4 regions of the Thalassotalea hakodatensis genome follow, and region 3 is predicted to be linked to each of the others. Evidence: predicted binding sites of a transcription regulator. Region 3 holds the regulator's gene; each other region holds the start of a gene.
The links. Region 3 encodes FNR, which switches genes on or off when oxygen is low (the NO sensors DNR and NnrR bind a similar motif). Its sites were predicted from a motif close to TTGATCTAGATCAA; they were not measured.
Positions count from the first base shown of each region.

Region 1: a site for FNR is predicted at 4,443-4,456, ahead of ccoN (cytochrome-c oxidase, cbb3-type subunit I). Genes of this name have one in related genera too.
Region 2: a site for FNR is predicted at 4,520-4,533, ahead of QUE72_RS17875 (GbsR/MarR family transcriptional regulator). Genes of this name have one in related genera too.
Region 4: a site for FNR is predicted at 1,776-1,789, ahead of napE (periplasmic nitrate reductase, NapE protein). Genes of this name have one in related genera too.

Region 1 is NZ_AP027365.1:2,249,987-2,257,854, reverse strand. Features, by position in the region: gene QUE72_RS09915 (hypothetical protein) at 1-851, shown strand, start outside; gene QUE72_RS09910 (cbb3-type cytochrome c oxidase N-terminal domain-containing protein) at 986-2,023, opposite strand; gene QUE72_RS09905 (cbb3-type cytochrome oxidase subunit 3) at 2,016-2,195, opposite strand; gene ccoO (cytochrome-c oxidase, cbb3-type subunit II) at 2,201-2,845, opposite strand; gene ccoN (cytochrome-c oxidase, cbb3-type subunit I) at 2,857-4,281, opposite strand; gene QUE72_RS09890 (hypothetical protein) at 4,566-4,964, shown strand; gene QUE72_RS09885 (LysE family translocator) at 4,961-5,584, opposite strand; gene QUE72_RS09880 (efflux transporter outer membrane subunit) at 5,758-7,173, shown strand; gene QUE72_RS09875 (efflux RND transporter periplasmic adaptor subunit) at 7,179-7,868, shown strand, end outside.
Region 2 is NZ_AP027365.1:4,027,127-4,034,994, reverse strand. Features, by position in the region: gene QUE72_RS17890 (ATP-binding protein) at 1-1,151, shown strand, start outside; gene QUE72_RS17885 (magnesium transporter CorA family protein) at 1,235-2,203, shown strand; gene QUE72_RS17880 (SLC13 family permease) at 2,503-4,326, shown strand; gene QUE72_RS17875 (GbsR/MarR family transcriptional regulator) at 4,583-5,134, shown strand; gene QUE72_RS17870 (cytochrome ubiquinol oxidase subunit I) at 5,282-6,658, shown strand; gene cydB (cytochrome d ubiquinol oxidase subunit II) at 6,651-7,649, shown strand.
Region 3 is NZ_AP027365.1:1,924,821-1,932,688, forward strand. Features, by position in the region: gene QUE72_RS08435 (IS4 family transposase) at 1-426, opposite strand, end outside; gene QUE72_RS08440 (IS110 family RNA-guided transposase) at 734-1,747, shown strand; gene uspE (universal stress protein UspE) at 2,139-3,068, opposite strand; gene fnr (fumarate/nitrate reduction transcriptional regulator Fnr) at 3,430-4,149, opposite strand; gene QUE72_RS08455 (sulfite exporter TauE/SafE family protein) at 4,184-4,852, opposite strand; gene ccoS (cbb3-type cytochrome oxidase assembly protein CcoS) at 4,842-5,045, opposite strand; gene QUE72_RS08465 (heavy metal translocating P-type ATPase) at 5,056-7,443, opposite strand; gene QUE72_RS08470 (FixH family protein) at 7,447-7,868, opposite strand, start outside.
Region 4 is NZ_AP027365.1:3,078,598-3,086,465, forward strand. Features, by position in the region: gene QUE72_RS13630 (GNAT family N-acetyltransferase) at 1-1,667, opposite strand, end outside; gene napE (periplasmic nitrate reductase, NapE protein) at 1,845-2,006, shown strand; gene QUE72_RS13640 (chaperone NapD) at 2,093-2,383, shown strand; gene napA (nitrate reductase catalytic subunit NapA) at 2,393-4,891, shown strand; gene QUE72_RS13650 (nitrate reductase cytochrome c-type subunit) at 4,901-5,371, shown strand; gene QUE72_RS13655 (cytochrome c3 family protein) at 5,381-5,968, shown strand; gene QUE72_RS13660 (PA3496 family putative envelope integrity protein) at 6,176-6,346, shown strand; gene pdxH (pyridoxamine 5'-phosphate oxidase) at 6,506-7,159, shown strand; gene QUE72_RS13670 (type 2 periplasmic-binding domain-containing protein) at 7,226-7,868, shown strand, end outside.

The sequences.
Region 1 (7,868 bases), 330 kb from region 3:
AAGGGGTGGGACTGGCACGAAAAATTGGAGCAGATCTCGCTTGCCAATTAATGCAACAACAGGTGGTGCTTAGTCAATGGATTCATTCAACGGACGCTGACGCAACCTTGCCGACTGATTATTTTTCAGCAGTAAAAAGTTGCAATGAAGACGTGGCCATTGCTACCTATAATTTTACTCATCAATGTGATGATAAGAAGATTTATCAGGCAAATGCGCTATATGAACAAGCAATGCGTTACTACGTAGCAGGATTAACATATGCCAACTCCCCTTATAATTTTTATACTATAGGTAGCTTACTTGCGTTTAAAGCTCAACACTACGCCCAAGTTCGGGGTTTTCCTAAACGAAGTGCAGGTGAAGACTTTTATCTGATCAATAAACTTGCCAAACTTGGTAAGGTCTATTTTATTGAGCACAGTACGGTTATTTTAAAGGCGCGGCTTTCCGATAGAGTACCTTTTGGTACAGGGCCTGCGGTTGAAAAGATAATCACTAAAGCCGAACAAGGATTAGGATACTATTATTATCATCCGGCCATTTTTGATAATTTGAAAAATGTGTTAGATAACGTAGATACGCTATTTGAATTAAGATTTTCTTTAAACATATGGCTCGAACAATTATCAACGAAGAGTAAACATGCATTAATTGCTATCGGATTTACAAAGTTTGTTGAACAGCATTTAAGTGCTAAAAAAATACAGTTTGAGAAGCAATTTATCGTTTGGTTTGATGCCTTTAAAACGTTAAAGTTTATTCATCATATACGTGATAATGATGTTGAGAATATTTTGTTATCTTCTGCAATAGAGCAAGCATGCTTTATGCAATTAAGCGAGAATTAAAGGGGTCAGGTACATTTAAAGTTTTCTTATATATCCTGTAATCATAATCCTATCAAACAAGATGAAGTACAAAAAAGGTATAAAAAAACCCCTTTCAAATGAAAGAGGTTTTTAGAAACGTACTTATTTAGCTGTTATTCATGTGAAAGACTGTAAACATAAGCGCTAATAACATGTACTTTTTTCTCACCTAAGATATCTTTCCAAGCGGGCATTACACCAGCACGTCCGTGACGAATAGACTCTTGAATACCACGCTCTGAACTTGTATAAAGCCAAATGTTATCATTTAATCTAGGCGCGCCAAGGGCAATACCCATTGCTTCACTACCTTGACCTTCAGCCCCATGACAAGCTGCACACATAACAAATTTTTCTTTACCAGATTCAATGTTACCTTGCTTAGCTTCACGTCCGCTTAAGCTCAGCACATAGGCAGCTACATCCTTAACACCTTGTTCACCACCTAACATGGTTTCCCAAGCGATCATACCTTGTGCTTTACGGCCTTCCATAATGCTGTGTTTAATGTCAGCAGGAGTGCCTCCGTATAACCAATCTTTATCAACAAGATTAGGGAAACCGGTAGTACCGCGAGCATCAGAACCATGACACTGCGAACAGTTTTGCAAGAATAAACGTTTACCTACTTCAATCGCTTCTTTTCGTTGTAGCAATTGCTCTTGGGCTGGTGTTAGTTCTTGGTCAAGATCAAAATCAATTTCTTGATGTTTAGCACTCGCAATTTCTTCAATACTAAATGTTGCAAATTTATCGAAGATAGGGCCAAACCTTTGTTCTGCCGCTTTCATTTCCATATCGTATTCAACGATAAGTCCTTTTTCTCTAGCTTCGGCGGCTTGTTGTTTTGAGTCTTCCATGCTCACAATGCCTTGATTAGAGCTTGTCCAACCAAATAAGCCTTTAAAATTACCTAACCCTGGATACATTAATAAATAGCCAAAGCCCCAAATAATGGTGACCAAGAAAAATGTGCTCCACCATTTGGGTAAGGGGTTATTTAATTCTTCTATACCGTCGAAATCATGGCCAGTTGACTCGCCCTCAGGGACACCAACAAAGTTCTTTAAACACCAACGTAGTAGGAGAAAACAACCTACTAACGTTCCAAGTGTGAGAACAGTTATCCAAATACTCCAGAAACTAGACATTATTATTAGTCTCCTGTTTGTTATTTTCTTTTTTGTGTTCTTCTTCAAAAATAGAATTAGCAGCTTTGTCAAACGTTGACTTGCGCTTCTTGTTATATGACCAGATCACAATGATGATAAATAAAGCTAATATTAATAAAGCTATTACGCCTCTAAGCGTTCCATAATCCATGACGATTACTTCAATGCGTGACCAAGAGATTGTAAGTAAGCAATTAAGGCATCCATTTCAGTTTTGCCTTTTACTGCTAACTTAGCATTCTTGATATCTTCAGCTGAATATAATGGAATTGGATTACCATCTTCATCTTTATGGCTTCTATTTCTTGTTAAGAAATTAAACGTTTCCAATTTCTTTGCCGTTAAGTTGCCATCAAGTGTATTTTCGGCTAACCAAGGGAAGCCTGGCATATTAGATTCTGGTACCACTGAACGAGGATCGATCAAGTGCGCACGATGCCAGTCATCACTATATCGACCACCCACACGTGCTAGATCAGGACCAGTACGCTTAGAACCCCATAAAAATGGATGCTCCCATACATGCTCACCCGCAACAGAATAATGACCATAACGCTCTGTTTCCGCACGGAAAGGGCGGATCATTTGGCTATGACATACGTTACAACTTTCGCGGATATAGATGTCTCGTCCTTCGAGTTCTAATGCCGTATATGGACGTAAATTTTCTACTGGTTGCGTTGTTTCTTTTTGAAAGAAAAGTGGTGTTATTTCTACAAGACCACCAATGCTAATAGCGAAAATAGTAAAGATAAAGAACAAGCCTACACTTTTTTCGACTTTTTCATGTTTATTTTTCATGTTCAGCCCCCTTATACTTGTTCAACACGCCTAAGACCATTGTCTTCTGCGTAAATGGTTTTGAACATGTTGTAAGCCATTAATATAAAACCAGCTACAACTAAAACACCGCCTAAGAAACGGATAATATAGAAAGGGTATGAAGCGGTTAAGCTTTCTACAAAACTATACGTTAACGTACCGTCTGTATTGACAGCACGCCACATTAACCCTTGCATAACACCCGAAATCCACATTGCAACGATGTACAGAACTACACCTGCGGTGTGCATCCAAAAATGTACATTGATTAACTTAATGCTATACATACGGCCTTGGTTAAATAACACAGGGATCAAGTGATACATTGCACCAATTGAAATCATGGCAACCCAACCTAATGCACCTGAATGAACGTGTCCGATAGTCCAGTCAGTGTAATGTGATAATGCGTTTACTGATTTAATTGCCATCATAGGGCCTTCAAAAGTTGACATGCCATAGAAAGATAATGAAACAATTAAGAAGCGCAAAATTGGGTCGTAACGTAATTTATGCCAAGCACCTGAAAGGGTCATAATACCGTTGATCATACCGCCCCAAGATGGAAGGAATAGAACAATAGACATTACCATACCAACACTTTGCGCCCAGTCAGGTAATGCAGTGTAATGTAGATGGTGAGGGCCAGCCCAGATATAAAGTGATACTAATGCCCAAAAGTGAACAATAGAGAGGCGATAAGAGTAAATTGGACGTTCAGCTTGTTTAGGCACAAAGTAATACATCATCCCTAAGAAGCCAGCTGTTAATAAGAAACCTACTGCATTATGACCATACCACCACTGCATCATGGCATCGATAGCACCAGAGTAGATTGAATACGACTTCATCATCGATACCGGTATAACCATACTGTTACCAATGTGTAAAACAGCTACGGTAAGAATAAAACCGCCGAAGAACCAGTTAGCCACATAGATATGTGAAGTTTTTCTTTTTATTAATGTACCAAAAAAAACAATGATGTAAGACACCCACACGACCGCGATCAAAATATCGATTGGCCATTCTAATTCAGCATATTCTTTACTAGAAGTATAACCAAGGGGCAAGGTGATTACCGCGAGCACGATAACGAGTTGCCAGCCCCAGAAGGTAAATGCCGCAAGGGAGCCGCCAAAAAGGCTGGTTTTACACGTTCTTTGTACAACAAAATATGAAGTCGCAAATAACGCACTGGTACCAAAAGCAAAAATTACCGCATTGGTGTGAAGAGGACGTAATCGGGAATAGGTTAACCAAGGAGTATCAAAGTTTAACGCAGGCCATATGAGCTGCGCAGCAATAATAACACCAAGTAAAGTACCTACAATACCCCAAATTACAGTCATTACAGTAAACTGACGTACAACATTGTAGTTATAGTCAACTGCTGACGAATCATTTTGAGTCATGGTATGGTTTCCGCAGTTATAATTATAAAATAGTTTCAAATTGAAGAGTGATTTATAGTAATAGTTATAGCCTAAAAATTACTTAATCACACAGCGAGTCTTAAACCCGCGCGAATAATAGACATTTAGCACCAAAAAGTCACCTGTAGATAAGAGAAAATTTGTTTTAAATCAAAAAAAATCGTTAAAGTGTTTAATTTGTCAGCAATTCCCTGTAAATTCCACATTTTTAAAGACTTACCCTGAATAAAATGTACCGAAATTTTTTCTTAACTTTTCTTTTTTTGATGCTAATAAGCTGTACAGATCATAAACCTGAAAAGACAATAAATCCAATTTGTATCGATGGGCAAAGTGCTTGCGTTGTTGAGGTTTTAAACAACCAAGTTGATCTAAAGTTCAATCGACAAAGGTTAGTCGCAGAAACGCCTTTTATTATGCGAGTTGATTCAAGCAATAATAGCGAAATCATTAAAGTTACGGGCTATATGGAAGGAGAAAATATGTACATGGGTAAAATACCGTTAATGTTTAACGCTGATAAAGAAGGGTACTATGAAGCGCAAGGATTTGTTGGTAGTTGTGGTAATACAGGTATGCAGTGGCGTATATGGATAACAGTGACCAATAATGCTGAACAGTCTGAAACGTTTTCTATCACAGTACCTAGTTATTTGCGTTAACTCATTACTAGCCATATCGCGACAAAAAACATCAGTAACGCAGAAGTTTTATTGAGTATTTTTACATTTTCATGTTTAGCTAATAGCAGAGAAAGCCCTTTACCACCGTTGGCATAAATAAACATGCAAACAAACTCACAAATAAGAATAATAGTAACCAAAACAAATAATTGAGGTGGTAACGCGTAACTTTTTTTGATAAAGGGGGGTAATAAAGAAACCATAAATGCCCAACCTTTAGGGTTAGCGATGGCGGTGAAAAAGCCTTGTTTGAATAACGCGCTGATATCTGTCTGCTGAGACGTTGATACTTTACCATGTAAAGATAGCGTACCTTTACTACGCCACATTTGAATTGCTAGGTAACTTAAATAACAAGCCCCGATAACCTTGAACAGCAAGAATAATAAAGGGCTACTTAACATTAAGGTTGCCACGCCTAACACAGCAGAAATTGCTACAATAGCAACACCTAATAACTCACCATACATCATCCAACAGGTTTTTCTCACGCCAATACTCATGCCTAAACTGAGTGCTAGTGTCATGCACATGCCAGGCGTTAAACTGATCAAGAAGAAGGTCGATATAAAAAGAAGTATTGTTGAGAGATCCATAATGTCGCTTTAAAAGTAAAATTAAGTGTTATTTATCGTGATTTTTTGTCGTTTTATCGATGCTTGAGTTGTTATACGTAAAGCTATGTAAATACCATTGTGAGTTTATAATGGGTTAAGTAACATATTTAATAACAAAAAGTTTTTAATTAATTTGTATATATAGCGAAACAATAATGATTTTAGCTAAACCTTCAAACATCATAAGTTTAATTGTCAGCAGTGTATTATTTGCAGGGTGCAGCGCACCTTCAGCCATACACGAAAACACCCAAAACTTTACTGCGCCCGAAAAATGGCTTAGTGCCATGAGTGAGCAACAAACCCCTATTGTCAATAATTGGGTGAATAGCTTTCAAGATGAAACTTTGCTTACATTGATAGAACAGGCATTGAATAATAACCAAGAATATAAAAGTAATTATTATTCACTCTTGTTGGCAGAACAGCAAGTAACAATTGCAGGGGCAACTTTATTACCTGAATTAAGCTTAACCGCCGAGCAATCACGCAGAAAAACAACCAGTAATACCACGCAATCTTATAATAATACCGCTGATATTTCTTTACAGTTAAGCTATGAAATTGATTTATGGGGTAAATTATCAGCTCAGCAACGCCAAGCAAACTTGCAATACGCTGCAGCGAAAGCGCAACTAGAGCAACAGCGTTTGACATTAATCACTGAAGTAGCGAGTACGTGGTTTTCATTAGCAGAAGCTAATCAATTGCTTTCTCTGTATCAGGAGCGGGCAAAAAATTTATCTGATAACTTAGATATGATGGAGCGTTCATATCGATTAGGATTAAATCAAGCACTTGATGTCTATTTAGCTAAAAATGATGTCAGTAGCCAACTTGCTCGCGTAGCGGATCAACAACAACAAGTACGACAAATTCAACGACAACTATTTTTATTATTAGGATCGCCAGAGCAACCTATTGGCTTTAACACTCAAGAGTTACCAGTGTTGAACGAAAATATTGCAGTTGGAACTCCTTCAGAAATACTAGCTCGCCGACCTGATCTAAAAAGTAGTTGGTATGACTTACTTGCTGCAGATGCAGGTTTAGCCATTGCACACAAACAACGTTTTCCAAGCATTCAATTGCGTGCAAATATTGGTGATAGTGCCGATGATATCGGTAACTTATTAAGTGGGGACCCTTTAGCTTGGTCATTAATTGGTAGCTTAACTGCACCGATCTTTAATGCGGGTAAATTAGCGGCACAAGAAGAAATTTCTCGCATCACGGTTAAGCAAAAAGAACAACAATATTTGCAAAGCTTACACGCAAGTTTTGTTGAAGTTGAGAATGCTTTAAGCAATAGGCAAGCGCTTCAAGAAAGATATAGCCAATTTAATCAGTCGTTAGAAAATACCTTAGCGGCACAAAAGCTCGCCTTCGATCAATATATGAAGGGCTTAGTAACATATTCAACGGTACTTGAAGCACAACGACGAGCCTTTGATACCCAAACACAGCTAATACAGCTAACCAATCAAATATTACAAAATAAAATAACATTACATGCAGCCCTTGGTGGAAATACCAGTGAGTTGGCCAATGGTTTATGGAGCGATGAGTAACTACTATGAAAAAGCTTAAATTAACGTTTATTCTTCCTTTAATTGTGATTATCGCGTGTGTCGTAATCGCAATGTTTATTATCGGTAATCCACCACAGAGTAAAAGACAAGCACCAAAGCGTGTAGCGCAATTAGATGTAGATGTAAAAACCATCAATCCAACGAGCTTTACAGTCATTATTGAAAGTTATGGAACGGTAAAACCAAGAACGCAAAGCATTCTATATCCTCAAGTATCAGGCCAAATCGTGAGTATTTCTGAAAAGTTTCAAGCGGGTGGCTTCTTTGAAAAAGGAGATGAACTTGTTCGTCTTGATGACCGTGACTTAAAGGCAGAAGTTGCGATAGCGAAATCAAATTTATTGAACGCTCGTCAAACATATAGTGAAGAACAAGCAAGAGTAGAACAGGCTAAACAAGACTGGACGCGATTAGGTAATAACGAACAAGCGCCAGATCTTGTGATGAGAAAACCACAAATTCAAGCGGCGAAAGCAAATGTTGAATCAGCACAAGCAAGTTTGCATAAAGCTGAACTTGCATTAGAACGAACACGTATTATTGCACCTTTCTCTGGCAGAATATTGAGCAAAAATGTCGATGTGGGTCAGTTGGTATCTACAGGAACACAATTGGCTGAAATTTATGCGATTGATTATGTTGAAATTCGTTTACCGCTTAAAAATAAAGATTTA
Region 2 (7,868 bases), 2.1 Mb from region 3:
AAGCGATGGAGAAAGCAGAACAAGCTAATCAAGCAAAAAGCCGATTTTTAGCGATTATTAGTCATGAAATTAGAACCCCATTAAATTCTGTTGTGGGCTTTTCCCAAATGGCAAAGCAATCAAGTGAACAACTTGAAATAAAAGAATATATTAACAAGATAGAGATATCTTCAGACATTTTATTGAATCTCGTGAACGATATCTTAGATTTTTCAAAAATTGAAGCGGGTAAATTGCAATTATCTGAACAAACGTTTGATATGCATCGCAGCTTACTACGAGTTGCCAGTATCTTTGAAACGCTCGCTATGAACAAGGGGTTGCAGTGGCAGCTTGATGATCAATTGCCAGCCAACATTCGATTTATAGGCGATCATGTCCGTATTGAGCAAGTGCTTGTGAACTTATGCAGTAATGCGATTAAATTTACCGGTAAAGGCTCCGTCGTGTTAAAAGCCATTGTTAATATCAACGGTGATAATGCCCTGATAACCGTGACCGTCACAGATACCGGTATAGGCATTAGCCAGATTAACCAGAAAAAGCTTTTTACTTTGTTTACACAAGCTGATGATTCTACTTCTCGTACTTATGGTGGTACGGGGTTAGGTCTGGCAATATCTAGAGAATTAAGTCAATTAATGGGGGGGGATGTCACAATAGTTAGCGAAGAAGGTGAAGGATCAACATTTACTTTTACCGCGTCATTAAAGGTGTCAGAGCATAATATAGCTAAATCTACTTCAACAACCGTGAGAAACTTTCCTCACTTGAAGGTGTTAGTTGCCGAAGACAATCGCATCAACCAAGCACTGATAAAAACCATTTTAAGAAAACATCAAATAGAGCCAGTTGTCGTTGATAATGGCCAATTAGCGGTTGAAGCATTGATGCGAGAGTCGTTTGATTTAGTGTTAATGGATTGTCAAATGCCTGTACTTGATGGTTACGAGGCTACAAAACAAATCAGAGCAATAGATACCTATAAACATTTACCTATTTTAGCGTTAACGGCTGATGTAAATGCGGAAAGTGTTGAATATGCTAAACAAGTAGGTTTTACTGAGCACCTAACAAAGCCAATAAATGTTGAGCGACTATTGGCGTGTTTTACGAAAATAAGTGACGATATTGCCAGTCGCAATATCTAATGGAGGCAAAATGTTCCGTGTTTATACACTAAAGCATATGTTGTCTACGTGCTAAGTTACGTTGTTATAAGGTTAGGTAATACATGATTAAAGCTATGTTGATATCCGCTTCTACCACAGAAATGGGCGGTGAAGAGCTAATTGAAAAGTGGCAGCAAGACGCTGATGCTACTTTATGGTTAGATCTAGAAGGGCTTGACCAGAGCATTGAAAAACAAATGTTATTATCGCTTGATTGTCACCCATTGGCGATTCAAGACACGCAACGTGATAGACACCCGCCTAAAGTCGAATTGTTTGAAAACTATATTTTTCTCTTGTATCGCGGTTTTGTTAGTTATGACGACATTTTAACGTTCGAACACTTGCAATTAGGCATGTTTATTGGGCATCGAATTTTAATTACTTGCCATACAGGAAGCTCTATTGCCGTTAATAATTTGTTCAACGAAAGCAGTGCTAAATATCTAGCGCGTAGTCCGGTGCATTTAGCATTACAAATGTTTCACTCTAGTTGCGGAAATTACTTAAAACAGCTTTTTACCTTTGAATCGCATTTAGAAAAAATTGAAGATCAATTTCAACTTAGCGGTAATGATAAGATGATGCGAGAAATTACTGCGTATCGCTCTCAATTGGTAAAAATTAGGCGTACTTTTAACTACCATGTGTCAATTGGTGAATCGTTAAGTCAGTTTTTAGAAAATGATGAAACATCATTGATCACACCTGTTGAAATTCATACCTTAACCGATTTACGAGAACGCCTAGAACGATTAATGAGTTTGTCGCAAATGTATTATGAAATTTGTGGTGACTTAATTGATGGCTATATGTCTGTTACTTCACATCAATTAAATGCAACGATGCGGGTGTTAACTGTTATTACTGCTTTGTTTGTACCTCTGACGTTCTTAGCGGGTATTTATGGGATGAACTTTGAACATATCCCTGAACTTAAGTGGGCGAATGGCTACTTTATTTTATTAGGGGTAATGTTGGTTATTTCCGTTGGACTCATTGTTATTTTTAAACGGAAAAAGTGGCTTTAATGTTAAAAGTTTTACTGCTTAATACATAACGAAAACGCAGTGCTTAGTAAAATGACTTTTCAACTTATATTTCTGATTAGAAACAAGGCATATTGATTTTTCGGTATGATGTTGGCTTAAAGTCAATACATGTTGCTACTTTTAACATGTGTTGATTTCTGGCATTTTGAGTCACTTCATCGGTAGGCATAATTTTGTACGATCAAGTTATTTTTCCTGACTTTCTCGCCTTTTAGCATTCCTAGTGCTAACGTTGAACTTGTGTGTTATTAACAATAATCAATAAGTTGAATGTGACCATGCCTGACATTCCTAATAATCATGCACTTGCCATGTTAGTGCTTACCGTGATTGCACTTTATTTTTTCAGGCGTGAAGATATACCCTTAGAAACGTCATCATTAGCGGTATTGGTGATGCTATGCATGATTTTTACAGTGTTTCCCTTTGATATTAATGGTCAGCAATTAGAACCGTCCTCTTTATTTTTTGGTTTTGGTCATGAAGCTTTGGTTACTGTTTGTGCATTGATGATCATTGGTCATGCATTAGTTCGAACAGGGGCTTTAGTACCTGTTGGTAGAAATTTAGCGAAATTGTGGAAAATAAGCCCGGCAATTTCATTGTTGGTAACATTGATCATTGCTGGGGCATTGAGCGCCTTTGTTAATAATACGCCAATAGTGGTGTTACTTTTACCTATCTTAACGAGCGTTGCCTTGCGCACAAAAACAGATACCTCACCTATGTTACTGCCCATGGGGTTAGCTACGTTAGTGGGGGGAATGACAACAACTATCGGCACTTCTACAAATTTATTAGTGGTGAGTGTGGCGAGTGATATGGGGCTGCCACGTATCGGCATGTTTGATTTTAGTGTGCCCGCAATCATTGCCGCTTGTATTGCCATCGCATATTTATGGCTAATTGCACCTAAACTTTTACCTCAACGCAAGGCGTCGTTACCGGATACTTCACCACGATTATTTAGTGCCTATCTTAATATTAATGAAGATAGTGTTGCGAACGGTAAAACCGTTGCTGAATTGTTGAAACTTACTGATGACCAAATGAGTATTGAATCGATACAACGTAGTCCTGAATACCGAAATATTCGTCCGTTTCCTGATACGATCATAAAAGAAGGTGATAGGCTACACGTTAAAGATCATCCTGAACAACTTAAAGAGTTTGAATCTGTTTTACAGGCAACCTTATTTTCAGGTGCACATAAAGTTGATGATGATCACCCTTTAAAAGCTGAAAAACAAAAACTTGTTGAAATGGTTGTTATCCAGGCATCAAATTTAGTTGGCAGAACATTGAAAGATGTTCAATTTGCCAAACGATATGGTATCTCTGTACTTGCTTTACACCGTAATGGTAGTGCCATGGATATTGGTCGTAAAAGTATCGGCAACGTGATAATTCATGCTGGTGATGTGCTATTGGTGCAAGGAGATGCAGACCAAGTGGCAGAGCTGAAAAGTTCTCAAGGATTCTTAATTATTGATGGGGCGTCAGATTTACCTTATTCGCAAAAAGCCCCAATTGCCTTATTTGTGTTGTTTTTAGTCGTCGCTGTTGCCGCTATCGGTGTTTTACCTATTGCTATTAGCTCACTGTGCGGAATTTTAGTATTACTCATGACCAAATGTATTGACTGGAGTGAAGTATCTGCTGCTCTTAGTACGCAAGTGATCCTCATTGTCGTTGCGTCTTTAGCGCTAGGCTCTGCAATGATGCAAACTGGTGGAGCTGATTATATTGCGCAGGTTTTTGTGGCCTTTGCGGTTGATTTACCTCCATGGGGCATAATTGCCTCGTTAATGCTAATGCTCGCGATTATGACGAATATTGTCTCAAACAATGCAGCGGCGGTTATAGGCACACCGATAGCTATCTCAGTAGCCAATCAACTTTCTTTGCCTGTTGAGCCTTTTATTTTAGCGGTACTTTTTGGCGCTAACCTAAGTTATGCAACCCCCATGGCTTATAAAACCAACTTATTAGTGATGAATGCTGGTGGTTATCAATTTTCCGACTTCATTCGTGCGGGTGTACCATTAATTATTTTAATGTGGGTATCATTGTCGTTCCTTTTATCTTGGATTTACTTTTAATACTCCGACTGCCCTTTGGGTTGAGCTAAACACTATTTCTTCATCGTTGTTCGCAATTGACATGGAATAACCATGCGCCATTGCTCACGGTTTGAACAAAAAGCGTTTAGTTCGAACAAAATTTAATCTCGAAAGATCAACAGACCCTAGTAACAGGTCAGTAAAATAATGTGGAGATATAGATAAATTTGTCTTGATCTAGATCAAGTTCCGTTCTAAAATTCTAAACGTTCAGAAATTATTGAAAGTTTAGAAGATGAAAGTATCACCTCGGATAGAAAGTTTTGTAATGCATTGTGGTGAAATGGGCAGTCGATGGGGGTTTAATCGCACGATCGGTCAAATAATGGGCTTGCTTGTCATGAGTAAACAGCCATTATCAGCTAACGAGATAGGTGAAACACTCAGTATTTCTCGCGGTAATGTCAGTATGGGTATCAAAGAGCTGCAATCCTGGCGGCTTGTGAACGTGCAACATATTGCCGGTGATCGAAAAGATTATTACTTACCGTCGGGTAGTATTTGGGAACTTGCAAATCGCATTTTTGAAGAAAGAAGTAAACGTGAAATTGATCCAACATTATCGTTACTGCGTGATTCCTTGCTTGATGAACCATCTAATCCACATGAAGAATATGCTTTACAACAGATGGATGAAATTCATGATTTGCTAGAAACATTAACTAAATGGGCGCGTGAGTTGCAAAGTGTTAGCCCAGAAAAATTAACTACCCTCATGAAGCTTGGCTCGGGTGTGGTAAAAATGCTTGATTTTAAAGACAAGGTTGTAAAGTCGAGTAAACACTAGGGGGTGTTGCTCTTTCGAGATTAAATTTTGTTCGAAATAAACGCGAAAGATCAACAAGCCCTATCTTCCTATAATTGATTATACTTTAAGTGCAATAGCAATATTGCGCTACGGACTTACTCACGCCAAATTTGGCAGAGGTATATTATGTTAGAGACAGAAATGCTGTCGCGAATTCAGTTTGCGCTTAATATTAGTTTTCATATTCTTTTTCCGACCATCACCATCGCGTTATGCTGGTTTCTTGTGTTCTTTAAAGTGCGTTATGACCAAACACAGCACCCTGTGTGGATGCGAGCCTACCGCTTTTGGGTAAAAGTGTTCGCGCTTACGTTTGCTTTAGGCGTAGTAAGCGGCATTACCATGTCGTTTCAGTTTGGTACTAATTGGCCGGGCTATATGGAAAAGGTGGGGAATATTGCAGGCCCATTATTGGGTTACGAAGTATTAACGGCCTTCTTTTTAGAAGCAACGTTTCTTGGCATTATGCTATTTGGTATGAAGCGAGTGTCCGCAAGGGTACATACTATTGCGACTATTGTGGTTGCTGTTGGCACAACGTTGTCTGCGTTTTGGATTTTAAGTTTGAACTCTTGGATGCATACGCCAACTGGCTTTGAAATAAGAGACGGGGTAGTGTTTCCTGTCGACTGGTTTGCCGTTATTTTTAACCCTTCATTCCCTTACCGGTTCTTCCATATGATGATTGCGTCTGGGCTTACCGCGTCATTTTTAGTTGCAGGGTTGAGCGCATACCGTCTGTTACTAGGAGATGAAAAGCAAGCACCTAAACTCACGTTAAAGGTTGGTTTAACCGTTGCAGTTATATTGGCTCCTTTACAAGCATTTGTTGGTGACTTACATGGCTTAAATACTTTCGAACATCAACCGCAAAAAGTCGCCGCGATGGAAGGGGCGTGGGAAACTGGCACTAATGCACCGCTATTGTTATTCGCTATTCCTAATGAAGAAACTCGTACTAACAGTTATGAATTAGGTATACCAAATTTAGCCAGTTGGATTTTAACACATCAAGCAGATGGGGAAATTAAGGGCCTAAATGACTTTATTGACAACCACCCACCAGTAAAACCTGTGTTTTATGGCTTTCGTGTCATGGTAGGTATGGGGTTGATGATGATTTTAGTTGCATGGCTTGCGCGTTTTCAATTGTTCAAGCAGCAAAAGGTATCAACGGGTTTATTAAAGGTGCTTGTGTGGATGAGTTTTTCTGGCTGGATTGCAACGCTTGCAGGTTGGTATGTCACAGAAATTGGCCGTCAACCTTATTTAGTCAGTGGCATATTAACGGTGAAAGAGGCTGTCACTGATATAGCAGCTGAAAATGTAGTGATCAGTTTAACAATGTATGTCGTGGTCTATGTAAGTTTACTCGTAGCATACCTACATACCATTTTCTTATTGGCGAAGCGTGCCGTGAAGGTGGAAGAATTTGAAAATGAGGAGTTAACCAATGTAACTTCTCCTTACCGTGAAAATGAATGGGAGAATAATCATGTTTGATCAACAATCGCTTGCCGTTATTTTTGTAAGTTTAATGGCATTATCAACGTTATTGTATGTGATATTAGATGGTTATGATCTTGGTGTTGGCATGTTGTTACCGATAGAAAAAAAAGAGCATGCCGACACCATGATAGCGTCGATAGGCCCCTTTTGGGATGCAAATGAAACCTGGTTAGTGTTTGCTGTTGGGCTTTTATTAATCGCTTTTCCTGCAGCGTATAATTTGATACTAAAAGCCTTGTATCTTCCTAGCGTGGTTATGTTGATTGGCTTGATCTTGCGGGGCGTTGCTTTTGATTTTAGAGCAAAAGCAGCAGTGTCACATCGTAAAACTTGGGATAAAACTTTTAAAGCAGGATCATTTATTGCTGCGTTGTCTCAGGGGTATATACTTGGCATTTATGTGACCGGCTTTGAGCAGTCTTGGATGGCAACATGTTTTGCGATAATGAGTGCCTTTGGTGTTGCTTGCGCATATATGCTAATTGGTGCAGGTTGGCTAGTGATGAAAACACATGGAGAATTACAGCAAACAGCCATTAAGTATGCACAGCGTTGTGTGGTTATCACCTTTATTGGTGTGGTGCTAGTATCCGGTTTAAATTTGTGGGTTAACCCTGAAGTTTATGAAAAGTGGTTTACTTGGCCATATGGTTTGTTTTTATTACCAATTCCGATGGTCTGTTGTATTGCTTTTTTTCTTTGTTTTAATGTACTTAGACATTTGAAAAAAACACCAGAACATGGCTCAGGTTTACCTTTTTTTATCACGGTATTTATTTTTACGTTAAGCTTTTTTGGCTTAAGCTTTAGCTTTTTCCCTGACATTGTGCCTAATCAGTTAACCATTTGGCAGTCTGTTGCTGCACCAGAGTCACTTAACTTTATACTGTGGGGAGCTTTCATCGTTGTACCAACTATTTTAGCTTATACCGTCTATTCGTATCGTGTTTTTTGGGGTAAAGCAGATGAACTCAACTATTACTAAGACGAATGGTCTTTTCATTAAGGTAATAACAAGATTAAATACCAGCGTTATTGATTACTTCGTTGAATCAATCGAATTTGATTGCTCTACTACATTAATGTAGGACTGTTATTTCTCTTTTTATACAGGGTATTCTTAATGCCCTGTTTTTTTCTTTTATTATCCTTCAAAATTATAACCGTCAAACAATGTTGTAGCTTGTCTATGAGCAATTGAGCT
Region 3 (7,868 bases):
TAAAAATCTGGCATTGGTTTCTGGCGTATCAAAATCTTTTAATTCAACAACCATGTTGTAAAGCACTAAAGAACGGCCGTCAACGAGTAAACTCGCTCTAAGCAGGTGGTAATCTGAACGACAACAACCACTCCAGTCCACTGCAATGGCTAAATAAGGCAAGTTGCTAATGATTGGTTTGGCCAACGAAGCGTATATTTCAACTTGTTGGTTAAACAAATGCTCGTTATTAAGAAAACGATCAACCCTTTTTATTTTATGCTTAATGTTCGCACGCCCAGCTAAGTAACGCCCCAAACTTGTTAAGGTTAATCTATCAGACGCTATAAGTGCTTCAGAGCATGCTTTAAGTGTCTTCATTCTCGCTTGATTGAAATTCGATAAGGACTTATCAAAGAAGTTATGGCAAAGTAAGGATTCAGGCATAGCATTTTACTCTTATTTTTGTTTTGACGAACTAATAAGATCATAAAATGTTGTGCCTGTCATTTTTTGGGGATTCGTCAGCCCTTTGGGAGCGTGTTAGAGGCGCGATAATTGCGCAAAACGTATTTGATGTAGAACAACTATACCTGCACACGTTTCGCTTATTCTCCCACCTCTGACATCGCTCTGAACTGACTTAATCTTTATGCGAATTAATGGAATGGACTCTCTCCACTCCCCATCGGCGTCATAATGCGCCATAGTAGTTAGGGGTAAGTTTTCGCATAAACAAAGTAGAGAGAGTCACATGAATAAAGTAACAATAGGTTTAGATATCGCCAAGAACATTTTTCATTTAGTTTGGTTATCAAACATGGGAAAGGTGCTCAAAAAGAAAAAGCTGAAACGTGCGAATATTAAAGCGTACTTTGCTAATTTAGAGTCTTCGATTGTTGTTATGGAAGCCTGTGGCTCCACTAATTACTGGGCGCAAACTATAAAAAGTTACGGTCATGAAGTTAAAGTCATTGCACCGCAATATGTTGTTCCTTATCGAAAAGGTAATAAAAATGACTTTAATGATGCGGAGGCGATAGCTGAAGCATCACAACGCGTGAATATGCGCTTTGTTCCGATAAAAAATGTAGAGCAGCAAGATATTCAACTTTTACATCGAATCAGAGAACGACGAATAAAATTTAGAACCGCATTAATCAATCAAACTCGAGGGTTATTAGCTGAGTACGGTATAAGTATCGCTCAAGGGGCAAATCAAGTGAGAAAAGCTGTACCTGATATTTTAGAAGATGCAGAGAATAAACTCACCGTGTTATCACGCAGACATATATCCAATTTGTATGACGAATTAACTGGACTCGATGAGCAAATCAAGGCATTAGACAAAGAGCTAAGTACACTTAGTAAGACAAAGAAAGTATGCGAAAGATTAAAAACAATGACAGGGATAGGCGCTATCATCGCAACGGCTTTTTATAGCGCAGTTGGTGATGGAAAAGCGTTTAAAAATGGCCGTCATGTTGCTGCATGGCTTGGTTTAGTGGCCAAACAGCATACAACGGGAGACAACCCAAACTTAAAAGGCATTAGTAAACGAGGGAATACTTATTTACGAACCCAACTCATTAACGGTGCCAGGGCTGCATTAGTAAAAGCAGGGAATAAAACCGATAAAGTGAGTCAGTGGGCGAGTAGTCTACGTGAACGACTGCCGTTTAATAAAGCGGTAGTGGCCTTAGCCAATAAGATGGCAAGAATGGCATGGGCTATGGTTGTTAAGGAAGAAGATTATAAGTTTGCTTAAAGCAAACAATCACAGATAAAACGGAATAACATTCAAAAGCAAAAATTGCAAAGATAGATATTGACGGAAAACGGTTCAGAGCCGCTCTATTAAAACCTGATAATACCAAGGGCTGTTAGAAGCCGTCGAGATTGATAAGGTAATAGGGGCGGATATCCATCAGGGCTAGAGCGGATAAATCCGCTCATAAAAAAGCCGAATATATGGCAGCAATGAACTTTGAAACCCTATCAATTACTATCTTGCAATCGGAGAGAGTCCATATAGGTATTAAAGCGTTAGAGCTAATGAATATTGTTTATTATTGTTATTATTTAACGATAAGAAGGCCTACAAACATAAGCCTTCGTTAAATAGTTATTTGCTCAATAACAATGAAATTTTGGATAGATTAATCTTGTAAAGGGGATTTGTATCCTTCAGGTTTTAAAGCTAATACATCACAATTTAATCGGTCAATAACATGCTCAGCAGTATTTCCAATTAACGCAGCAGAAATTCCCGTTCTCCCTATTGTTCCTAAAACGACGAGTTCTGCATCAAGTTGTTGAGAGACTTCTTCAATCACATCTTCTGGTAACCCTTCTCTTACATGGGTATTTTCAGTTGAAATACTGTATTTAGTCGCGTGATTTTGCATGGCTTGTTGATGATGTTGTCGCATTGAATCATTGTATTCGTTGGCGTTAAATTCAGGAATTTCAATTGCAATGTTTACCGGTGTTCCTGGGTATGAATTCACTAAATGCACATTACCTTGGATGATATTGCCAAGTAGAACAGCCTCTTGAGTGATTATATCATTTAACGAGGTATGCTCTGACTCGTCACTACCCACATTAACTGACGCAACAATATTACCATTTGCAGGCCAACTATGATCTTTCACCAACAAAACAGGACAAGGGCATTTTCTTAAAATATGCCAATCAGTAGGTGTAAAGATAACGGACTTCAACTTGTCATGCTCATGGGTACCTTTGATGACAATATCAACGTTGTGATGAATCGCTTGTTCAATAATGGGTTCGAATGGTCTGTTGTGCCATACAACTTGGTGGTTGATTGTTAGGCCTTGATGGTTTTCTTGGGCGATAATATTTTCAAGCCATGTTTTACGGTCATCAATTAATGATTGACGCATTGCTTCGCGCTCATCACTTGATAGCATGGTAGTCATTTCATAAGAAAAATCATAAATAGACAGAAACGCGACAATATTGCCCTGTGTTTTATGAGCAAGTTCTATTGCACGTTTTAGTGCTTTTTGCTCTTCAGTAGTAGGATCTATGACTGCTAAAATCTTTTGATATTTTTCCATTGTTGACTCCAAAATAGTGTCTTTAATGATTAATTATAGTTAGGGTCTGTTGATTTTTCTCGTTTATTTTTGCAGCCGTTTACGGGTATTTAGATAAGGCATTGCGATTAATGTGTGGTTATTCCTCATGAAAAAGCAATAACGCAGTATACATATCAAAAAACGCTGCCTTTAGGCTAAACCAAACGCTATCTCTTTATCATTGTTCGCCATTTACATGGAATAACCACACAACATTGCTAGCGCCTTGAACAAAAAGGGTTAGTTAATCTCGAAAATTCGACAGACCCAGTATAGAGTGAAGCGCATTATAATTTGTTGTTTTAAATCAAAGATAAAGTAAACAGTAACGTGTACATATTTATAGTGCAGCACACGCATTTAACTTGTCAATATCAACGATAGTGATCAACTTGCCGTTAACGACAATAAGATTATTTTTATGAAAACGATTGAGCAATCGGCTGATAGTTTCAACGGTTAAGCCAATATAATTACCGATATCGCTTCTCGTCATTGTTAGTCTAAACTCTGTGGGTGATAAGTTACGTTCTTGATATCGCTTACTTAAACTTGAAAGAAAAGTGGCTAAACGTTGTTCAGCATTTTTTCGGTTTAATAACGTTAACATTGCCTGATCTGTTTTTATTTCAGAACTCATCATGCGTAATATTTGTTTTTTCAATTTTGGCATCGAATTAGACAAAGAGTCTAAGGTTTTGTAAGGAATTTCACAGACCATTGAGGTTTCTAATGCCGTAGCAAAACTTGAGTGCTCAGATAACGCGATAGCTTCAAATCCAAGTAAGTCACCGGCTAAATGAAACCCGGTAATTTGTGCTTCACCATTTTCATTAATGGTAAATGTTTTAAATGTACCTGAACGGACAGCATACAACGACGTCATTTTATCGCCATCATGAAATAATTGTTCGCCTTTATGAATAGGGCGTTTACGATTGATGATATTATCTAATGTTTGCAACTCTTGTTCGTTTAACGAAAAGGGTAGGCAAAGTTCACTCAAACTACAGCTTTGACAATGTATGTGCTGTTGACCGGGGCAATGTTGATTATTCATAACGTTCCTACATTAGACAATTGACTGCATAGTATTAAAACAAGAGTTGGTATGCAACGTTAAGTGTAAATATGCCATAACAAATTAAACCTAACGCAATTAAACGACGAATCCACAATTTTTTAAACAAAACGGTGATTGTTTGAAAGCCTAACGAAACGGTTAACAATGCTGGAAGGGTACCGACGCCGAAGAAAAACATAATGGCCATACCGTCTATTGCATTGCCTGCAGCAATTGACCAGGTTAATGTCGAATAAATTAAACCACAGGGAAGCCAGCCCCAGAGCATGCCTAATCCTAAAGCTTTGGGTGTAGAATCAATTGGCAGTAAATGTTTAGAAATAGGTTGAAGTTTCTGCCAAAGAGTACGGCCTAATTTCTCAACGCGATTAAGCCAAAATAACCATTGCCCTATGTATAGACCTAATAAAATAAGGAAAAAACCAGCGATAAATTTTAGGGATATCACAGGTAACCCTAAGGCTTTAATACCAAGTGAGCCGGTAAAGCCTGCAATTAACCCGAGAAATGAATAGGTGAAAATTCTTCCTATGTTGTAAGCGGCAACAAAATAAAAAGATTTCCTACTGTGCTGTTTAACAGCAGCGGTTAACATAGACGATATACCACCGCACATGCCAATACAGTGTCCAGCACCAAGTATGCCAATGAGAAACGCTGAAAAATAATCAAGAGTCATTTTGAGATGTTTCTTGTTTATCTTTACTTTTACTGTTTTCTACGGTGTTATTTTTGTCATCTTCAAAAAGAATACTTAATCCTTGTTTTTCTAGGTCGTCGAACTGATCAGACTTTACTGCCCAAAAGAATAGGTAAATACCTAGTGCTGTTAATAAAATAGCGATAGGGATAAGTACGTAAATAACACTCATAAGCTTTGGTTTATTTCACTTTTAATAATCGTAACGAATTAGTGATGACCAGTATTGAACTTAATGACATACCGATCACCGCCATGTATGGTGTAATATACCCACATACTGCTAATGGTAATACAATCGCGTTATACCCGAAAGCCCATCCATAGTTTTGCCAAATAATATGCTTGGTTTTTAACGCGACTTTTCGTAGTAAATTAATTGACGTTAAACGATTGTTTAGCAAAATAACATCAGCACCACTTTTCGCAATTTCAGTGCCGCTACCCATGGCGATTGATACATGTGCAGCACCAAATACAGGGGTGTCATTAATACCATCACCTACCATAGCAATAGTATTTTTATGCTGCATTGCTTTTAACGTGTGCATTTTCTCAGTCGCTGTTAATTGGCTATGTACATAATCTAATTGAAGTCTTTGTTGTACTTTTTCACAGCCAGAAGCGTTATCACCAGAAAGCATGATAGTGTTAATGTGTTGAGCTTTAAGTGTGTGAATAACACTTTCTGCTTCGTCCCTGATATTATCGATTAATGCAATGGCTGCAATGGGTTGGTTATTTATCGAAACTATACAGCTAAAAGTTGATAAAGCATGTGGAACATCTGCGGAGAAAATCCAACTGGGTTTACCAATTTTAACATCTTTACCGTCAATAACTCCTGAAATACCACTGCCAGCATCTATGCTTATTTGTTCGCTGGTTATGCTAAAGTCTCGAAAGCGAGTAAAAGCTTTTGCAATAGGGTGCTCGGAATGCGATTCTAAGTTTGCAGCGTAAGCAAGAACCATCTCTTTACTATAGCTGTTGTCTAATATTTGTATATTTGCAATATTAAAGTCGCCGGTTGTTAACGTGCCGGTTTTATCAAAAGCAATAGTGTTGATCTCGGGTATCGTTTCCATGACATGTGAAGACTTAATCATAATACCTGAACGATTTAATCGAGTTGTCCCGCATGTTAATGCAGTTGGGGTAGCTAGTGATAATGCACAAGGACAAGTGGCTACTAATACCGATAAGGTAATCCAAAACGCTTCGGACGGCATATGTTGTTGCCAATATATAGCAGTGCCAATTGCGGTGAGTAATATCACCGCGACAAAATATTGTGCAATTTTATCTGATAGTTGTGCAATTTTGGGTTTATGAGCTTGGGATGCTTCACTGACCCTAATTAACTGACTTAAAAAGGATGAACTTCCTGCTTGTTTTACTTCAACGAGTAAGTTGCCATCGCCGTTAATAGTGCCAGCAAAAACAGTATCGCCCACGCTTTTGTCAACGGGGAGTTGTTCACCAGAAAGCATTGCCTCATTGATTGGACTATTACCTTGAGTGATAACGCCATCAGCAGGGATCACCTCACCAGGTTTTACAATCACAATATCTTTCGGCAATAGTTTGCGAGCAACAACATATTGTTCTTGATTATTGACTGATTTAGTTGCGGTCATTGGCATTAACTTTAATAGATTAGCAGAAACCTCTGCAGCTCTATTACGTGCTCTAAACTCTAAAAATTTACCAATGAGCAATAAAAAGGTAAACATTGAGACTGACTCAAAATAGACTTCACCCGTTTGGTAAATGGTCGCCCATGCGCTGGCAATAAAAGCCAATATAATGGCAATGGAAACGGGTACATCCATGGAAAGACGCTTTGCTTTTAAGGCATTGTAAGCGCCGATATAAAAGATAAAGGCACCATAAGTAACAATGGGCACAGTAAGCACTAAGCTGGCATATCTAAGATAAACCACAAAATGCTCTGCCATATCGCTAAAGGCCCCAAAATATAAGCCGACAGCAATCATCATTACTTGCATCATTAAGATACCAGAAATACCTAATCGTTTAATAAACGCTTTACTTTGAATTTGATTGGCTTGTTCAGCATCACTCGCTTTAAAAGGTAGGGCTTGATAGCCAATCTTTTCAATAGCGATTAAAATTTCACTAAGCTTAATATCGCTATGATGCCAACGAATGGTAGCGCGTTGAGTTGTCGCATTAACATTGATATTTACCACGCCGGGTAATTGATTAATCTGCATCTCAATCAACCAAGCGCAGGCTGCGCAGTTTATTCCCTCAACGGTTAAAATAGCTTCTTTGCACTGGCCGTCTTGATATATAAATTCGCTTTGTAAGCTTTCTTCATCAAGCAAAGTGCGCTTTTTAAGTTGTTCTGGAATAAGTGCTTCGCCCTTGGGGGCTGACTCTGTTCTAAAACGGTAATAATCTGTTAAATTATTATCAACAATAGTTTGTGCGACAGCTTCACAACCAACACAACACATTGGCTGTGGCTTATTATCTATCGTAACAACCAGCGATAAACCTTTTGGAATAGGTTCACCGCAGTGAAAACAAGAAGTGTGCATAGCTTAATGAGCTTCAATAGCCTTAGGTGTTATCTCGATAAAATCAGATTGGGGTAAGGTAATAACGTTTTGGATCTTCCAATGTTCTTCAAAAGGCGCAATAGTAACTCGCCATTTTCCTTTAACTTCTTGTTCAATATATTGTCTGAAATGACCTGAAGCATCAGGTGTTAAGGCGAAATAAAAGTCTTTGTCTTTCAACGTTGGGTGGTAAAAATTAACGTTAAGTAACGGAAATTCTGTATCTATCCCCGTTGGTTTAATGACGAGTACTTGGTTATCAAGTTTTAAATCAAACTTCATTCCCAGTTTTTGTGCGAGCTTTATTTTAGATATTTCTAAGTTAATAGCCTTACCTTTTTTATAATAATCGCCTACCACTAAAGGGTCAGGATCAGTATTGGCAATAATAACTGTGGTAATAC
Region 4 (7,868 bases), 1.2 Mb from region 3:
AACGCGGCATGCTCACCACTCGCTTGTACTTTTGACAGACCAAGATTAACAATAGTAAACCCATTTTTTTGCCAAAACGACACAATCGCTTGATTTGCAGAAAAACTGGTTGATACAAAATCAACAGATAATTGTTTTGCTTCTGTGGCTACAAAACTAAGAAGTTTACTTCCAACGCCTAATTGTTGCATACCCTCGGGAACAGCAATTCTATTTATGCGCCAATATCGATACTTAAAGGCGTTTTCAACCGATAGATGTCTGAGTAAATATTGCGGAATAAATTGGTTAGTCAATTGCTTTTCATGGTTGATCACCGAAGCAACGTCGTCATTGCTGGCATTGCCTTCTTCAACGATCAACGCTACTGCGTTCACTGAACAGTTTTCTGTTTGATAGCCTATAACAATTCGTACCGCTTCATTGTCGAGCAGTAATTTTAAATCAGACGGCGTGGTTTTATAATGCGCGTTCATGAGCACGGCAAATATTTGTGTCAGTAAGGCATTATCTCTAATTAATTCATTTTTATTCACAAATCGAAACCGTTGTGCCGATGCGTTATGCTTTATTAGTAAAGGCTCGTGGTGGCAATCAAACAAAAAGGTAGCATAAATGAGCGTTTCTAATGGATCATTTTCACGCCAACGGATCGGCTGCTGAATATGTATTGCGCGATACTGGGGGGATATGTTAGCTAATAAACGCTGAAACTTAATGGCAAATCCTCTACCTGCTCCTTCATAACCATGTTGTGTTGATGAAAACACAATGCGTTTAAAGTGTTCAGCAACCGTTGATAATAAATGTACCGGAATTGCCGCTGCTTCATCAACAAGCAATAATTGACATGTCGGTTTAGTTTCGAGTAACACATCTATTGGAATAAATCTTACAACATGTTGTTGAAATATAAACTTATCTTTCGTCAATGTACCTTGTGGACAATGTAATGAAAGTTGCTGAAAAAACACGGTAATTGCATTTATGGTTGGTGCACAAATAATAATGGTGGTTGGTGGTTGAGTTGTTTGCAATAAAAGGTGAGCACTTGCCAACGCTAGCGCGGTTGATTTTCCACGACCTCTATCAGCGGTGAGTACTAACGGACGATTTCTATGACCTGATGCAACACGTAAAATACTGTCGACGGCGTGTTGTTGCTCCAAGGTAACACACCCGTGTTTAAGTGCTGTAGATTGCTTTTCAAGTGCGCTTTTTTTTACTGTGTCAACTTTTGGTAACATTGTAGGAGTTAACTGAACAACGTCAGGATCTAGAGTGAAATGATCGATAATACGTTGCATAAAAAGACTCGTTTTACACGTGCTTGGTTTTAGCCATAGCAGCACCCCTCCCGCTTTTATAGTCCCTGATAACGCAGCAAACGCATCGGGATGAAAATCAGGTTCAGCAAAAATCACCACGTCATTTTCACGGCCCAATTGATGTCGATAATTTTTAATGTTCCCAGTTAAATACGATTGGGACTCTCCCCACAAAAAAACTTCACCGTCGTGCTCATCATAATAATTATAAAATATTTCCGCTATTTGGTTTTGCCATGATAAATCACCCTCTGCAATAATCAGTCGTCGTTCATATGCAGCTAAAATATCAGGCTGCCATGATGATAACCATTGAAATACCTCGTCAGTAGAATGCACAACTATTACTCAATACTCTGTAAATAAGTAGCTGGCTATCATACCAAGCAAGCTTCAAATTCTAAACTATACTGAAAAAATATTCTCGTTACGGATAAATAATAAACATTGATACAGATCAATATGTTTTATCTGATAACAAACATAATAGGCATAAATACATATAAGGATAGAAGCATGGAACAAAATATATCCTCAGAGAAACAGCGTAAATACGAAAAGAATACCTTCCTTTTTCTTGCGGTATTTTTAGCGCCAATCTTATCAGTCATTATCGTTGGTGGGTTCGGTTTTATCGTCTGGATATCACAGATGTTGTTTGGCCCACCTACTTCTTAAGAACGTTTAACGGGTAGATAGTAACAATCATCAACCGTGGAAGGTTACGAGAAGAAAGTTTAAACGTTTACCGCATGAGATTTCTTATGAAAGCAACAAACAGCAAACAAACAAATGATGGTTGTACAGAATCAACCGAATACCATGTCGCCAGTTTTGTGGCACATATTACTCCACAACAAACAAATGCGTTCAGCCAAGAAATTGAAGCGCAACATGGCGCACAAGTCCACGCAGTTAGTAACGATGGCAAAGTTGTTTTTACTATTGAAGCTCAACACCAAAAACACATTGCGTTTGTTGTTGAACAGTTCAGAAATTTTATCGGGCTTTACAGTTTATCGCCCGTTTATCATCAATTTTTAACCGAAGAATAAGGTGACAAAATGAATATTAATCGCCGAGAATTTATTAAAGCTAATGCTGTAGCCGCTGCTGCTGCCGTTGCAGGTGTATCGGTGCCAGCATCGGCGTCAAACTTGATCACCAGCAGTGATTTAACCAAATTAAAATGGGATAAAGCCCCTTGTCGGTTTTGTGGTACAGGATGTAGTGTCAACGTTGGGGTCATGGACGGTAAAGTGGTTGCGACTCATGGTGATATTAAATCACCAGTTAACCGCGGTTTAAACTGCATTAAAGGATATTTTTTATCGAAAATTATGTATGGCAAAGATCGCTTAACAACCCCCTTGCTGCGTATGAAAGATGGCAAGTTCGATAAAAATGGTGATTTTGCACCTATCACTTGGGATCAAGCGTTTGACATTATGGCAGAAAAAGCAAAACAAACGCTTAAAAAAGTAGGTCCTACAGGTATTGGCATGTTTGGTTCTGGCCAGTGGACCGTATTCGAAGGATATGCTGCCTCTAAATTATTTAAAGCGGGTTTTAGAAGTAACAATATTGACCCAAATGCGAGACATTGCATGGCCTCAGCCGTTGGCGGCTTTATGCGAACATTCGGTATTGATGAACCAATGGGCTGTTATGATGATATTGAAGCAACCGACGCAATGGTGCTTTGGGGCTCTAATATGGCAGAAATGCATCCTATTTTATGGACAAGAATCACAGACCGCCGTTTAAGTGCCCCCCATGTGAAGGTAGCCGTGCTTTCTACCTTCCAGCACCGTAGTTCTGATCTTGCTGATAACAGTATGATCTTCACCCCACAAACTGATTTAGCCATTTTAAATTTTATCGCTAATTACATCATTACTACTGACCGTGTTAATAAAGACTTTGTCAATAAACATACTAATTTTCGTATGGGTAACACTGATATTGGCTATGGCTTACGCGAGGATCATCCTTTACAAAAACGTGCGAAGAATAGCGGTTCAAATGCTGGTGGTTCGAAAGCAATTAACTTCAAAGAATATGCTGAATTTGTGAGTACTTATACCGCAGAGTATACTTCTCAACTGTCTGGTGTCCCTATTGCAAACTTAGAGGCATTAGCAGAATTGTATGCCGATCCTAACACTAAAGTCTGTTCTTTTTGGACCATGGGGTTCAATCAGCATACCCGCGGTGTATGGGCAAACAACCTTGTGTATAACATTCACTTATTAACCGGAAAAATATCAACCCCTGGCAATAGTCCGTTCTCATTAACAGGTCAACCTTCAGCATGTGGAACAGCGAGAGAAGTAGGTACGTTTTCACATCGTTTACCCGCGGATATGGTTGTTAGCAACGATAAGCATAGAGCGTTTGCTGAAGACAAATGGAAGCTTCCTAAAGGCACAATACCAGCAAAACCCGGCTACCACGCTGTAGTGCAAAATCGCATGCTTAAAGATGGCAAACTCAATTTCTATTGGGTGCAGTGTAACAATAATATGCAAGCCGCAGCGAATATGAATGAGGAAGGTTATCCTGGTTATCGTCATCCAGATAATTTCATTGTGGTGTCTGATCCATACCCTACCGTAACCGCACAAGCAGGTGATTTAATTTTGCCTACAGCTATGTGGGTAGAAAAAGAAGGTGTGTATGGTAATGCAGAACGAAGAACACAAGCATGGTATCAAATGGTTGAAGCGCCACAGGGGGCTAAATCAGATCTTTGGCAATTAGTCGAATTTTCGAAGCGTTTCGCTATTGAAGAAGTGTGGCCACAAGAATTACTGGATAAAAACCCTTCATACAAAGGTAAATCGATGTATGAAGTGCTCTTTGAAAATGGTCAAGTAAACAAATTTTCAATCAACCAAGTACCAACAGACAGACTGAATGATGAAGCTCGCCACTTTGGTTTTTATATCCAAAAAGGCTTGTTCGAAGAATATGCCAGTTTTGGTCGAGGAAAGGCTCATGATTTAGCGTATTACGATCGTTATCATGAAGAACGTGGGCTTCGTTGGCCCGTCGTTGATGGTAAAGAAACTCGCTGGCGTTTCAAAGAAGGTTCAGACCCTTATGTAACCCCTGGCAGTGACTTTGAATTTTATGGCAAGCCTGACGGTAAAGCGGTAATTTTTGCCCTACCTTATGAGCCGCCAGCAGAAGTGCCAGACGCACATTACGATTTGTGGTTATCAACGGGCCGTGTATTAGAGCATTGGCATTCAGGCTCAATGACACAGCGTGTACCTGAGCTTTATAAAGCAATGCCTGACGCGCTCGTTTATATGCACCCAGATGACGCTAAAATGCGAAAAATGCGACGTGGTGATTTAGTAAAAATACAATCCCGCCGCGGTGAAGTTCAAACCCGTGTAGAAACCAGAGGGCGCAATAAGCCGCCTAAAGGCTTGGTTTACATGCCGTGGTTTGATGCCAGCAGATTAGTCAATAAAGTGACCTTAGATGCAACAGATCCACTTTCGAAGCAGACAGACTTTAAAAAGTGTGCTGTCAGAATCGTCAAAGCTTAGGAGGATGTTATGAACAAAACAATGCAATATACCTATTCCACACTTTTGTCACTTTTGTTAATCACAACTACTGTTGCAGCTTTTGATGATGTTGCCACGTTAAGAAAAGGGAAAGCGTTAGATCAGCAATCCCCCTCTTCACCCATTGCCAATGTCATGAACAATGATATAAAGCAAGCCAGAAATTATCCTATGCAGCCGCCAGTGATCCCACATAAAACGCGTAACTATGAGGTGAACTTAAATACCAACAAGTGCATGTCGTGCCATAGTAGGAAGCGCACAGAAGAATCTCAAGCCCCCATGGTAAGTGTTACTCACTATATGGACAGAGACGGCAATTTTCTCGCAGAGATATCGCCAAGACGCTATTTTTGCAATCAATGCCATGCCACGCAAACTGATGCAAAACCCTTGGTTGATAATACTTTCATTGATATGCATAGCTTAATGAAAACGAAACAAAAAAGTGAAAATTAGGAGTGTATGATGAAAAAAATCATTAGCATTGGCTGGCAAACGCTCAAAAAGCCCAGTGCATACTTTAGTTTAGGCTTTCTCGTTATTGGTGGCTTTATCATGGGCATTATCTTCTGGGGTGGTTTTAATACCGCATTAGAAGCAACGAATACGGAACAATTTTGTATTTCTTGCCACGAAATGGAAAATAATGTTTATGAAGAAATGAAAACAACTATTCATTTCTCGAATCGTTCAGGGGTACGTGCAACCTGCCCAGATTGCCATGTTCCACATAAATGGACAGATAAAATAGCCAGAAAGATGCAAGCATCGAAAGAAGTGTGGGGAAAAATATTCGGCACAATAAACACCCGAGAAAAATTTCTCGCACATCGCCGACGTTTGGCGCAAAATGAATGGACACGCCTAAAAGCGAATGATTCTCTAGAGTGCCGAAATTGCCATAACTTTGATTACATGGACTTTACCGCGCAAAGTGGCAGAGCTGCTCAACAACATTCAACCTCACTTGCTAGCGGTGATAAAACCTGTATTGACTGTCATAAAGGTATTGCTCATCAGTTGCCCGACATGAAAGGCGTAGAAGGCTGGTAAAGTTAACAACCACTTTTTAATACTTGGCACTACTGTAATTTTTCAGTGGTGCTTTCAGCTCCCTTTCATCAACTATTATTAATCGTCAATTAAAACATTTTTTACGCTGAAAGTTTGACCGATAAAGTTTCCTTGCCTATGTTCACATTATTAGGATGAAAACTACGAAAGTGATATTCGTTATTCGCATGAACTAGGTATAAAAACATGACTTATGACAAACACGACGATGCGCACAATCAACAACTTAACAATGATGAGCCCGATGTGCATTCTTTACCTACAGCAGAAAACAACGCCAAAGTAAGACGGAAAATTGATGATTTGTTGGAGCAGAAACGTTTAAAAGACTTACTTGACGATTGGGATTCATCATAATTTTTATATCCTGCTTGTTTATCAGCAATAATTATTCTGTATTAACCGTTTAGTTAATAGCATTAATTACATTATGTTTTGCTGTTTCCTCATTCTTTTTCTATAAAACACATATCGTTATTGATAAAATGGTCAAATTCAAATACTGGAGTTGACTGCATGACCTTTTTAGAGAAGTTACGCTGCCTATTTACATTTGGCCAAGGCGTTGCTTTACCCTTACCTGATATAAAACCCAATCAATCCCCTTTTGATTTATTTCAACAATGGTTTGAAGATGCCAATAAATCAGGCATTTTATTGCCAGAAGCGATGTCAGTCAGTACCGTCAGTGATAGCGGTCAACCCAGTTCGCGCATGGTGTTATTAAAATCATTCAACGAGCAAGGTTTCGTTTTTTATACCAACTACGGCAGTAGAAAGCACCAAGAATTGCAACACAATGATAAAGTCGCATTGTTATTTCACTGGAATGTACTTCAGCGACAAGTGCGTATAGAAGGCTCTGTTGAAAAAATCACACCAGAAGAGTCTACACGCTATTTCCATAGTCGTGACCGAGGTAGCCAAATTGGCGCTTGGGCATCAAAACAAAGCCAAAAACTCAGTCATGACAATGCGATCAAGGAACAATTTGAAGCGTATCAACAAAAATTTTCAGGTCAAGAAGTGCCATTACCAGAATTTTGGGGCGGTTTACGCGTTAAGCCACACTACATGGAGTTTTGGCAAGGGAGAACGAGTCGACTACATGACAGAGTATGTTTTGAAAAGAGTAATAAAAGCTGGCAACAATATAAAATACAGCCTTAATAACGATAGATTGCGATACTTTTTATAATTATGTTAGGGTGAATAAAAGCAGCAAGGATTTAATACGTGAAGAAACTTTTAATTATCTTATTGTTAACGTTTTCAATGACGGGTAATGCAGAGTGTATTTTCGTTGAACTTGAACCATTTCCACCCGTTATAAACGATGATGGTTCAGGGATATTACCTGATATGTTAGCAGCCATTGAAGCCAAAACAGATTTATCTTTCCAGGTCACAATTGCAACCTATGCCCGAGCCAAAAAAGACTTGCATGACGGTAAAGTGAAGTTAATCGGATTAACCCCAAAAGGCAATGAATCGAAAAGCTTTTATCAAAGCGCAATAGAATTAGACTGGTTTTTTCAAGCGACAGTGGATATTTACGCACAAACCCCACAATACCTTAACGAAGAAAACTTAACCACCAACAGCATTGGTACTTTAACGGGGAATGCTGATTTTATGGCAATGGTGACAAACATTTCTAGAGAAAAGTTTATCGAAGTCAGCAGCCTTGAGCAGTTAGCTAGGTTAATCGTTAAAAATCGCATAAAAGCTGCGATTTTTGAACGCGCATCAATGATGAGTACCATCAACCGCTTAAAATTTTCCAACATACATTACAACAAACTAATTACAATTCCTGCAGGTCTTGCCGTTAATAACACTCGCGCAGGTCAAACATTAAAAAAACAGCTTGATAAAG